4 regions of the Clostridium sp. LXY-7 genome follow, and region 1 is predicted to be linked to each of the others. Evidence: riboswitches for the same ligand, from Rfam matches in the RefSeq annotation. Region 1 holds a riboswitch; each other region holds the start of a gene.
What was found. A riboswitch is a leader RNA that binds a small molecule or an ion and turns the genes downstream of it on or off. The one in region 1 is predicted to bind S-adenosylmethionine.
Positions count from the first base shown of each region.

Region 2: another riboswitch for S-adenosylmethionine. It lies ahead of ACI48Q_RS10055 (homocysteine synthase); the one in region 1 lies ahead of ACI48Q_RS04245 (homoserine O-acetyltransferase/O-succinyltransferase family protein).
Region 3: another riboswitch for S-adenosylmethionine. It lies ahead of metK (methionine adenosyltransferase); the one in region 1 lies ahead of ACI48Q_RS04245 (homoserine O-acetyltransferase/O-succinyltransferase family protein).
Region 4: another riboswitch for S-adenosylmethionine. It lies ahead of ACI48Q_RS06840 (methionine ABC transporter ATP-binding protein); the one in region 1 lies ahead of ACI48Q_RS04245 (homoserine O-acetyltransferase/O-succinyltransferase family protein).

Region 1 covers NZ_JBLLJL010000001.1:893,246-896,360, forward strand. The annotation lists gene speE (polyamine aminopropyltransferase) at 1-13, opposite strand, end outside; gene speD (adenosylmethionine decarboxylase) at 28-447, opposite strand; gene ACI48Q_RS04245 (homoserine O-acetyltransferase/O-succinyltransferase family protein) at 643-1,512, opposite strand; SAM riboswitch class I at 1,664-1,762, opposite strand; gene ACI48Q_RS04250 (helix-turn-helix domain-containing protein) at 2,230-2,649, shown strand; gene ACI48Q_RS04255 (ABC transporter ATP-binding protein) at 2,666-3,115, shown strand, end outside.
Region 2 covers NZ_JBLLJL010000002.1:612,667-615,781, forward strand. The annotation lists gene clpP (ATP-dependent Clp endopeptidase proteolytic subunit ClpP) at 1-256, shown strand, start outside; SAM riboswitch class I at 619-719, shown strand; SAM riboswitch class I at 817-932, shown strand; gene ACI48Q_RS10055 (homocysteine synthase) at 1,209-2,495, shown strand; gene metF (methylenetetrahydrofolate reductase [NAD(P)H]) at 2,563-3,115, shown strand, end outside.
Region 3 covers NZ_JBLLJL010000004.1:168,324-171,438, forward strand. The annotation lists gene ACI48Q_RS13980 (hypothetical protein) at 1-120, shown strand, start outside; tRNA gene ACI48Q_RS13985 (tRNA-Thr) at 265-339, shown strand; tRNA gene ACI48Q_RS13990 (tRNA-Tyr) at 346-430, shown strand; tRNA gene ACI48Q_RS13995 (tRNA-Val) at 437-512, shown strand; tRNA gene ACI48Q_RS14000 (tRNA-Thr) at 538-612, shown strand; tRNA gene ACI48Q_RS14005 (tRNA-Tyr) at 619-703, shown strand; tRNA gene ACI48Q_RS14010 (tRNA-Val) at 710-785, shown strand; tRNA gene ACI48Q_RS14015 (tRNA-Thr) at 811-885, shown strand; tRNA gene ACI48Q_RS14020 (tRNA-Tyr) at 892-976, shown strand; SAM riboswitch class I at 1,077-1,177, shown strand; gene metK (methionine adenosyltransferase) at 1,362-2,537, shown strand; gene recD2 (SF1B family DNA helicase RecD2) at 2,751-3,115, shown strand, end outside.
Region 4 covers NZ_JBLLJL010000001.1:1,438,595-1,441,709, reverse strand. The annotation lists gene ACI48Q_RS06845 (methionine ABC transporter permease) at 1-512, opposite strand, end outside; gene ACI48Q_RS06840 (methionine ABC transporter ATP-binding protein) at 515-1,477, opposite strand; SAM riboswitch class I at 1,659-1,774, opposite strand; gene ACI48Q_RS06835 (hypothetical protein) at 1,887-2,237, opposite strand; gene ACI48Q_RS06830 (hypothetical protein) at 2,260-2,583, opposite strand; gene ACI48Q_RS06825 (hypothetical protein) at 2,637-3,115, opposite strand, start outside.

The DNA of each region.
Region 1 (3,115 bases):
ACCATAATTCCATATTAGCCATATCACTTAAGCCTCCATCTTATAGTTCATTTTCATATGGTCATAAGCACCATGACTAAAGGTTTTCACCTTATCAATTAAGCCTCTTGCAACCTCTGTGGATTCACTTCGTTCAGCCTTCAGAACTTTTTCAAGATAAGCAAATCCTAACCATGGGTTAACAGTATCACCACAGGTAAATAAGTCTACTGAAGCATAGCCATACTCTGGCCAAGTGTGTATAGTAAGATGAGATTCCTGGATTATTACAGCACCGCTGACTCCCCAGGGATTAAATTTATGAAAGCAACTTGTGACTATTGTTGCATTAGCCTCAATTGCAGCTTGTTTCATATATTCTTCGATAATAGCATGATCCTTTAAGAGTTCTATATCGCAGTTATAATACTCTACTAAAATATGTCTACCTAATTGTTCAATTTTCATAATAAATCCCTCCGTAAATTAATTTTAATTCTATCCAACAGACAAATATTTAACTAATAAAAATGCTTCACTCATGTGACCTCCTTAAAAAATATAGAAAAGTTTAGTATTTATAAACTCAAAGTTAAATTATACTAACTTTAATTATTTTAACAGGAAAATTATTTGTTGTCAATAATAGTAAATAAAATTATATTATAGTAAATTTATCCAATTTGAAAACAATAGATTTCGAGATTCTTTCCAAAGCTCTTTTATACCTAAATTAGGATTATGATTCTCAAAATAATTATCAGGAATATTTATAGGTAACCCCTTACTTAAATCCCTAAAATACTCATTTTTTAATATCTCTTTATCATATTCGATATGACCTAGAAATAAGACATTTTTATAATCCTTTGAGGTGATAGAAAAAGGACCTACTTCACTAGAGTCTGATAATATACTAAGCTCTGATATCTTTAATATATCCTTCCTATCTATATAGGTATGACGTGAGTGTGGAGCATAAAATTCATCTTTTATACCTTGAACTAAGGGATTAGGATTTACTATTCTATGAGAAAATACTCCAAAGGCTTTTTTCTCTAAAGGATATTTATTTATATTGTAAAAATGATACAGAGCAGCTTGTGCCCCCCAACATATATAAAGAGTTGACTTTATATTTTTATGGGCAAAATTCATTATTTCTTCTAATTCATTCCAGTAATTAACATCAGTAAAATCCATTTTTTCCACTGGTGCTCCTGTTACTATTAGGCCATTATATTTTGAAAACTCCATTGACGAAAAAGTAGTGTAAAAGTCATTTAAATGGCTCTCAGATACATGGGTAGGCTTGTGGGTTTTTGTATATATAAAATCTACCCATATATTTTTTTCATTATGGCCTATAGATTTTAATAATTGTAATTCTGTTTCGATCTTATTAGGCATTAGATTTAATATAGCAACTGATAGTTCTTGCTCTTTTCTCCAGTTTTCTTTAAAGATAACATCTATGCCATTGGTTATTAATTCGTCAATATAAGGTAACTCTTTACTTAAAATTAATGCCATTACTTTATCCTCCTAATAAGGCATATTAAAAAATAGCTAGTTAGTATCCTAGTCTATTTTGTGTCATATGTCTAAAATTTTATTTCAAAGCAAAACCCCCTTTTATCTGTAAAGATAAAAGAGGGTAACTAAACATTATTATTATTAGCTCTTCTTATCTCTCAGGATAAACCTGCTGGATTTGGCACATTGCATATAAGCTGTTGCCAAGACTTCATAGGGCCAGTCCCTCCGCCTTTCTTGATAAGAACATTATTCAATTTTAAAAACATTTTAGAATATAGGAGAGGTTTTGTCAATGGTTTTAGAGAGGTTTTATGGTAAAAGCTTTTATAACTATATTAAGGTATCTTCAAATATTTGTAATTTGTGAAGAATTATAAAAATATAATTAGAGTAGAGCAATAATTAAAATAATGTAATTTTTAACATATGAATAAATATATAAGAATTATAGGTTAGTACATTGAATTTTTTCAAGATACAATCAAAATAGTACTAAATACAGTCAAAATCATATTAAGTACAGTTAGTTGTTGAATATAAATTTATGAGATATATAATATAATTATCAAGTGATTCTTAGCTTTAGATGTAGTTTGCTTATATATGAATACTTTCGCCAGTTGAAGCTTAGGAATTCTACTATCTCCCACTTAAATAGGATGGGAGTGTTACGGATGATAGCCATCGGATAAAAAAATAGGGGTGAATATTTTGGAAAAAGAGATTTTAAATTTACAAGAAGTGTGTGAATTATTAGAAGTAGGAGAAAAAACTATGTTAAAACTGCTTCGAGAAGAGAGTATACCTGCTAGAAAAATAGGAAGAGAATGGAGAATGAGTAAAAAAGCCATTATAGACTGGATAGCTGCAGGAGTGTCCTTAAATTATAATATTTCTGAGTCAAATGTTAGTTATTCTGAATATAAAAGGGATAATTTTAAGGTTTTAATTGAGGAATTAAAAGATAAACTAGACAAATTAAGTTCAACAAATACTGTAAATTCTATAATAAAAGATATGGATAAGAATATAGAAATACCCAAAGAAGTAACCTTAGATGTTTCGTATAAACAGAAAAAAGGAATGGAGAAGATTGGACTTAAATTTTATTGGCCGATAAGAGAAGAATAATAAATGGGGGATTACTATGAGGAATAAAAACAATACAATATTTGCGCCACCTAAAAATGGAGAAAAATTAATATCATATATTATAAAATATCAAAGGCAGTTTTGGATAACAGCTATTACAGGAATAGTTTTTAATACAGCAATTGTATTTGGTCCTATCTTTCAAGGAAAGTTACTGGATGCAGCTATTTCTTCTAAAGGCATAGATGATATAATTGGCGCTGGGTTGCAATTTATAGGAATTACTTTAGGGTTTCAAATAGCTAGATTCTTCAAGAGATATTATGTAAGAAATATGGCAAACGGCATTAGTGGAGATATGCGTATAGGTATAATGGGAAGTATATTACAGGACGATTTAAATAATGTAGAGAAACAAAAAATAGGAGATATGATGTCGAAGACTATTGGGGATGTCGACATTGTAGTGGAAGCTGTAAGAAAAACCATCACTGAATTATGGGAT
Region 2 (3,115 bases), on a different contig from region 1:
AAAGAGATTTTCATTGCCAAATAGTGAAATATTAATTCATCAACCTAGCAGTGGAGGAATGCAAGGTCAAGCTACAGATTTAAAAATACACACAGATTGGTTATTAAAGACAAAAAGCAAAATAAATAGAATTTATAGCGAAAACACAGGGCAACCTGTGGAAAAGATAGAAAAAGATATGGAGAGAGATTTCTTTATGTCAGCAGAAGAAGCAAAGGAATACGGTTTAATAGATGGAATATTCTTAAGAAAATAGCTTATTTAGTACAGTATATTAGATCCCATGTGAGTAACAAGATATAGAGATGAGTAAATACTAATAACAACTTAAAACGCATCAAAAACATAAGTCTCTATAAAGGAGGAAAGGTAGCTCTTGTCTAAGAGCTACCTTTTAGGATTTTCTGAATGCATTAACGGTAAAGAACTCAATTCTAAAGGGAAAGTACAGCATATAAAAACATTACCACATTAAAGTAATAAAGTAAATACAAATTTAGGATATTAAGTAATATTATTAAGAATATGAATTGTTTGAATTATTGTAGAAGACATTTATGAAATATTACCATTGACAATTTATCAGATAATTGTTATAATTTTAGAAAATTAATAAAAATCTTATTAAGAGAGGCGGAGGGATAGGCCCTATGAAGCCCAGCAACCAGTATTTAATTATACATGGTGCTAAATCCTACAGCAATGCTGAAAGATAAGGAATAATTGTTATTAAACCTCTTTCAAGCAAAGAGTTTTTTTTATTTTAATTAAAGCTATGAAGTTTTAATTAAAAGTTATACAAAATTTAATAAGATACTCTTATCAAGAGAGGTGGAGGGACTGGCCCTATGAAACCTCGGCAACCTTCAGACCCATTTGTCTGAAAAGGTGCTAAATCCTACTTAGGTGTTTTACCTAAAGAAAGATGAGGGAGAAGATATTTACTTCATAAAGCTAATTAATATAGCTCTCTTTCATCAAAATTATTTGGGAAAGGGGGCTTTTCTTATTTTTAAAGATGAATATTTATTATAGATTTACAAGGTTAAAATTTATTTAATCAGTGGAAATAAAAAGTAATTTTCAACGCTGAATTGTTTAATTTAAATGAAATTTATTCAAAAATTAGGCTTTATTTTAATATAGTGTTGATAATGAACTACCATTTAAAACAAAGCTAAAAATTAATATATTGAGGAGAGATTAAAATGAGTGAAAGAAAGTTAAAATTTGATACATTACAAGTACATGGAGGACAAGAGCCAGACCCAACTACAGGTTCAAGAGCAGTTCCACTATACCAAACTACCTCTTACGTGTTTAATAGTGTTGAGCATGGAGCAAACCTATTTGCACTAAAGGAAGAAGGAAATATTTACACAAGGATCATGAATCCTACCACTGATGTATTTGAAAAAAGAGTTGCTGCTCTAGAAGGTGGAATAGGTGCCTTAGCAGTGGCTTCAGGCTCTGCAGCAATAACTTATGCAATTTTAAATATTGCAGGTGCAGGAGATGAAATAGTTGCTGCCAGCACTTTATATGGAGGCACTTATAATCTTTTTTCAACTACTCTTCCTAACTATGGTATAAAAACTGTTTTTGTTAATCCAGATGAATCAGGAAATTTTAAGAATGCTATAAATGAGAATACTAAGGGAATTTACATTGAAACCATAGGAAATCCGGGGATAAATTTAATAGATATTGAAGCAGTAGCAGAAATTGCTCATGAAAATGGACTTCCACTAATTGTTGATAATACCTTTGGCACTCCTTATCTTATAAGACCTATAGAATTTGGAGCAGATATAGTTGTTCACTCTGCTACTAAATTTATTGGAGGTCATGGAACTTCCATAGGAGGAATTATTGTAGATTCAGGAAAGTTTGATTGGATAGGCAGTGGTAGATTTAAAGGTCTTACTGAACCAGATTCTAGTTATCATGGTATAAGATATGCTCAAGATGTAGGACCAGCTGCATTTATTACCAAGGCTAGAGTTCAACTATTAAGGGACACAGGGGCAGCTATTAGTCCTTTTAATTCCTTTTTATTCATTCAAGGGCTAGAGACCTTATCCCTAAGAATAGAAAAACATGTAGCTAATACAAAAAAGGTAGTAGAGTTTCTTAATAGTCATACTCTTGTATCTTGGGTTAACTATCCAAGTCTAGAAGGAAATAAATATTATACATTAGCACAAAAATACTTACCAAAGGGTGCAGGCTCTATTTTTACCTTTGGAATTAAAGGTGGAGTAGAGGAAGGAAAGAAATTTATAGAAAACCTCGAAATATTTTCTCATCTTGCCAATGTGGCAGATGCAAAATCCTTAGTTATTCATCCTGCAAGCACCACTCATAGCCAACTTAATGAAGAGGAACAAAGGGCCGCTGGTGTAACCCCAGATATGATAAGATTGTCAATTGGTATAGAGGATGTGGAAGATATAATATACGACTTAAACCAAGCCCTAAATAAAACTAGATAGTGCAGAATTCATCTAGATAATATGAGAACTATATAAGTACATTAAGATAATGCAAAGGAGATAAAACATGTATATTAAAGATTTATTTGAAGAAAAAAGAGTAGTACTATCCTTTGAGATTTTCCCTCCAAAGGTTACTTCCCCAATAGAGACGGTTTATAGCACAATAGAGGCTTTAAGTCGTCTTACCCCAGATTATATAAGTGTAACCTATGGTGCAGGAGGAAGTACTAATGATAATAGAACCTGCGAATTAACTTCTTTAGTTAAAAACAAATATGGAATAGAACCACTAGCACATCTAACCTGCATAAACTCTAGTATAGAGCAAATAGATAATGTTTTAGAAAATTTAAAGAAAAATTCTGTGCATAATATATTAGCACTTAGGGGGGATATTTCAAGGGATAGTGAAAACATTGGTGATTTTAATCAAGCCTGTGAATTAATAAAATATATAAAATCAAAGAATAAGTTTCATCTATCAGCTGCCTGTTATCCAGAAGGTCATATAGAAAATAGAAATTTAGTCAGGGATATAGAATTTCTAAAGATGAAAGTAGATGCAGGGGCAGATCATCTTATTACTCAACTGTTTTTTGATAACAATCTATTCTATG
Region 3 (3,115 bases), on a different contig from region 1:
AATGAAAAAATAGGAGTGGAAAAAATAATAGAAATTGTAAAAGAAAAACTTAAACCTAAAGATGTTGAATATGTTTTGAAAGTATTCTCTAGATATATAGATTTTAGTAGCCTTAGATAAGAACAAGAGTGCAATGTAAATAGAAGTATTCATTAGAAAAATAGAAGGAGAGTAAAATAATCATCCCAAATGGGTAAATTTGAATTTGAAAAAGTAAAACTAAAATTGTATACTATAACTTGTCAAGTTTATAAATCGGGATTTGCTGGCATGGCTCAACGGTAGAGCAGCTGACTTGTAATCAGCAGGTTGTAGGTTCGATTCCTATTGCCAGCTCCAAAATGTGGAGGAGTTCCCGAGTGGCCAAAGGGGGCAGACTGTAAATCTGTTACGTTTCGTTTCGATGGTTCGAATCCGTCCTCCTCCACCATATTATGGTCGCATAGCTCAGCTGGGAGAGCATCTGCCTTACAAGCAGAGGGTCACAGGTTCGATCCCTGTTGTGACCACCATTAAACTAATAATTAAATAATATATGCTGGCATGGCTCAACGGTAGAGCAGCTGACTTGTAATCAGCAGGTTGTAGGTTCGATTCCTATTGCCAGCTCCAAAATGTGGAGGAGTTCCCGAGTGGCCAAAGGGGGCAGACTGTAAATCTGTTACGTTTCGTTTCGATGGTTCGAATCCGTCCTCCTCCACCACAATATGGTCGCATAGCTCAGCTGGGAGAGCATCTGCCTTACAAGCAGAGGGTCACAGGTTCGATCCCTGTTGTGACCACCATTAAACTAATAATTAAATAATATATGCTGGCATGGCTCAACGGTAGAGCAGCTGACTTGTAATCAGCAGGTTGTAGGTTCGATTCCTATTGCCAGCTCCAAAACTTGGAGGAGTTCCCGAGTGGCCAAAGGGGGCAGACTGTAAATCTGTTACGTTTCGTTTCGATGGTTCGAATCCGTCCTCCTCCACCATAAAAAAATATCACTTTTGTGATATTTTTTATTTTGAGAATAATCAAATTGACATGCTTTTCATATTATGATATTATGATGTTGTAAAAATAATTAATAACTCTTATCAAGAGAGGTGGAGGGATACGGCCCTGTGAAACCCGGCAACCGGTGAATTATCACCATGGTGCCAATTCCAGCAGACATACTGCGAGATAAGAGAGAGTAGTGTATTGTGATAGCTAACCTCTTCTTAATCTTAAGAAGAGGTTTTATTTTGTTTGTATGTATTATTAAATTAAATTTTTATTATTGGAGTCTTAACTTATATTATAAGTTTTTATTTGCCTATTGGAATTTAATATGTGAGAACTCCAGATAAAAAAATCAGAGAGGAGATAAAGAAATGAGAAGATTATTTACTTCAGAATCAGTTACAGAAGGACATCCAGATAAAATGTGTGACCAAATATCAGATGCTATTTTAGATGCTATTTTAGAAAAGGACCCAATGGCTAGAGTTGCTTGTGAAACAGCGACAACAACAGGAATGGTTTTAGTTATGGGAGAAATCAGCACTAAATGTTATGTAGATGTACAAAAAGTTGTTAGAGAGACCATTAAAGAAATAGGTTATACTAGAGCTAAATATGGATTTGATTGCAATACTTGTTCAGTGTTAACCTCTATAGGTGAACAATCAGGGGATATTGCAATGGGGGTTGATGAGGCTTTAGAAAGCAAAAAGGGTGAAATTAATAAAGAAGATGCTATTGGTGCTGGAGATCAAGGTATGATGTTTGGTTTTGCATCAAATGAGACAGAAGAATTTATGCCACTTCCAATTGCTATGGCTCATAGATTAGCAAGAAGATTGTCAGAAGTTAGAAAAGATGGTACTTTAAATTATTTAAGACCTGATGGAAAAACTCAGGTAACAGTTGAATACGAGGATAACAAACCAGTAAGAGTAGATGCAATAGTTATTTCAACTCAACATGATCCAGAAATAGAGCGTGAACAAATTGAGAAGGATTTAAAGCAATATGTAATAGCTAATATTGTTCCAGCTGAACTATTGGATGATAATACTAAGTATTATATAAATCCAACAGGAAGATTTGTTATTGGCGGTCCACAAGGAGATTCAGGATTAACAGGAAGAAAAATTATAGTAGATACTTACGGTGGATATGGTAGACATGGTGGTGGAGCATTCTCAGGAAAAGATCCAACTAAGGTTGACAGATCTGCGGCTTATGCTTCAAGATGGGTAGCTAAGAATTTAGTTGCTGCAGGAGTTGCTGATAAAATAGAAATAGCATTAGCGTATGCTATAGGAGTAGCTAAACCTGTATCTATAGCAGTTGATACCTTTGGAACAGGAAAAATTAATGATGATAAAATTGTTGAATTAATAGAAAAGGTATTTGACTTAAGACCAGCAGCTATAATAAGACAATTAGATTTAAGAAGACCAATATATAAACAAACAGCTGCTTATGGACATTTTGGTAGAAATGATTTAGATTTACCGTGGGAAAGATTAAATAAAGTTGATGATATTAAAAAATATTTATAATAAAACAGAGTGAACTTTATGGTTCGCTCTTTTTTTATAACTTTGTCTTAATATAGTGTTGATAATGAACTATATAAAACAAAATCGTATTTATAAAAAATTTTGATTTAATAGGACTGAGAATAGTAAATAATATAAATATAAAAAAGTACAGCTATAAATATGCTTCAGATGCTATAATTAATAGAAGAAAATATTTAGGAGAGATAAAGTATGATAGTTATGGAAGTTGTGGCGGATAATATAGTTTTTAAAAATGAAGAAAATGGATATGCCATAATTAGAGCTATTCACGGAAGAGAAAATATCACCATGGTTGGTACTATGGCTTATATTGTTGAAGGAAATAAATATAAGGTAACAGGAGAGTGGGTTAATCATCCTAAATTCGGAAAACAATTTAGAGTAGATAATATAGAAGAAATAGTTCCAACTACATTATCGGGCATAGAAAAATATTTGGCCAGTGGTATTATAACTGGTATTGGACCAATAACGGCAAAAAAAATAGTGGAGTTTTTTGGAACTAAAACCTTAGAGGTTTTAGATAATGATATAAAAAGACTAAATGAAATAAA
Region 4 (3,115 bases), 550 kb from region 1:
TCTCCAAGTCCACCACCACCAATTGCTCCTGCCATGGCGGAATATCCTATTATACTTATAACTGTTAGCGTTAGTCCTGAAATTATAGATGGAAGTGCTTCTTTAAGCATTATTTTAAATATAATTTGGCTATTAGTAGCTCCAAAGGATTTTGCTGCCTCTACTATGGAAGCATCTACCTCTTTCAGTGCTCCCTCTATTACTCTAGTTACAAAAGGTGCCGCTGCAATGGTTAATGGTACTATTGCAGCCATTGTACCTATAGATTTCCCTACAATTAATCTAGATATTGGAGCAACTACTACCATAAGAATCACAAAAGGAAAACTTCTTAAAATATTTACAACCATATCTAAATTTTTATATATAAGTTTATTAGGTTTTAATCCCGAAGGTTCTGTTAATATTAATAATATTGCAGGAAAAAATCCTAAAATCAATGAAAACACTGTAGACAACAATACCATGATAAAGGTATCTCTAATAGCGGGTATCAATATATCCAATGCCATAACTACAACACCTCCCATTGAAATTTATTTGTCTCTAGATACTTTATAATCTTCTCTTTATTATCTTTTGATAAATTTATTACTAAACTACCTAAAATACTGTTTCTAAATTTTTCTAACTTTCCCCAAACTATAGAAAAGTCCACATCTAGTTCTCTACTCATTTTAGTTATTAGACATTTATGGCTTACTTCTGTTGGAAAAAATATTTTTATGTTAACCCCTTCTTCAGGAATTACATCTTCATCTTCTTCTCCAAGAAATTTTCTAAGACTTAATCCAGGATTTAAGAATAACTTTTCTACATAACCTTCTGCTTTCACCCTTCCATCCTCTAATAATAGTACCTTCTCACAGATTTCTTTAATAACTTCCATCTCATGAGTAACCACAACTATAGTTATTCCAAGAGTTTTATTTATTTTTAATAATAGCTGTAAAATATCTTTAGTAGTTTTAGGATCTAGAGCAGAAGTAGCCTCATCACAAAGTAATATTTTAGGATTTAAGGTCAATGCCCTAGCAATAGCAACCCTTTGTTTTTGTCCACCACTTAATTGCTTAGGCTTATAATCACGTTTATCCTCCAAACCAACTAGTTTTAATAATTCCCCTACCTTATCTTCAATATATTTCTTTTCATAACCCCATATTTCTAATGGCAGAGCTATATTCTTGTATACACTTGCCCTGTTTAATAGGCTAAAATTTTGAAAAATCATAGTTATGTTTTTTCTAAATTTTCTTAACTCATCATGAGTTAGATTTTTTATTTCTTGGTCCATTACTTGTAATACTCCAGAGTCATAAGTTTCTAATCCATTTATACATCTCAATAAGGTTGATTTTCCTGCGCCACTATGTCCTATAATTCCATAGATTTCTCCTTGCTTTATAGAAAAAGACACATCCTTTAAAACTTCCAGTTTATTAAAATTCTTTCTTAAATCTGCAACTTCTATCATTACTACATCCCCTCCTAAATATATTTCTTCCTATCTAAATTCAAATAATTATTACTAATGTAAAACCTTTAAAATCTAGTTATATTATTGGCCACTAACAAACTAAATTTTATCAATAAAATAAATAAAAGCACTAGAGAACAAATTCCCTAGTGCACAATTCCATGCATGGCTATTTATCCTCTTATCTCTCAGCATAATACTGCAGGATTTAGCACCATTATATGCAAACGCTAAGTTTAACATACAGGTTGCTGGGTTTCATAGGGCCAGTCCCTCCACCGCTCATGATAAGTTTTATTTAATTTTTATCTTGTTACTTATTATATATACATCCCTACATCTTGTCAATATATTTCTAATATTTTTTTAAAATTTCCTTATAACATTAACATAACAACATTCAAAATTAAGTACTTACTATAATATTAAATCTTATGCCTTTTTCATCTATAGAAAAGGCATAAATATTAGTAATTTTACTTTCTAAATTTATAGAATGAAAAATATTCTTAATTTCACTTATAAAGCCTTCATAATATATTTCAATATCTACACTATCATCATATAGCTGAAGATTTCCGACCCTTATTCCTTCAGTCTCATATAGATTTTTAACACATTCAGTTACATTGAAGGGTGCTCTAGACTCTTCACTGATATAGTTATTATTACAATAAGCTCTATTGTTTTTTAGCTTTTCCATATTTAATAATAGAATTGCATAAAAAGCACATAACAATATTAAAAGAATGCACATAACTATACTAATCCATTTATACTTAGAGATTCTCATTTTTTATATTCATTCTTACCTTAAAGAATTCCTTTCCTTCATTCTTTGTTACTTCACCTACTTCTAATAAATTAAAGCTAGCTTCCAATGTGCTAATTTTATATAAATAATCATTAAAATCAGTTACATAAATTTCAATAATTATATCTTGTTCTTGAAAATAAAGATTTTTAATATACCCTTCTAAACTCTCTATATGGCTAGCTAAATATTCATAGGGATATGTAATATCAAAGGCATTAATATTACTCTGTGTTTTTTCCAGATCCTTTAATGCATCTAATTCTCCTATTCCTTTAATTATGTTCATTATCATAAATCCTCCAATTAAGGTGGATATAATTAAAATTATTTTACTTTTTCTTACATAGTCACTTTCTTTTCTTTTTTTATACCATTTTGGATAAAATTTGCCCTGCATTTCCATACCTTCTTAATGTTATTTTTATTTATTATAAACTCATAAAACTGAGATTCACTAGGTGTATTAAAGTTTATAACATGAAAATTTTTTAGATATCTATAAAATAATCCATCATCTAGAGTCCTATGTTTCAATATAAAATTTGCTAAGGGATAATCCTTTCCCACAATATATATGGGTAGTGTTTTGTTATCTTTCTTATATAACCTATTATAAAATTCCAACAAGTCTTCATGAAAATTAATATTGGAATTATGAAATACCTTATTTAATTGTAATATCTTGTCTACCACATAGCATACATAGGTATACTCTCTAAAACTCATAACTATTACATATTTATTATGTTTAATGAATTCTTCATAAAACCTTATAAAATAATTTTGAACTAAATCTACAGAAATTATATTTATTCTTT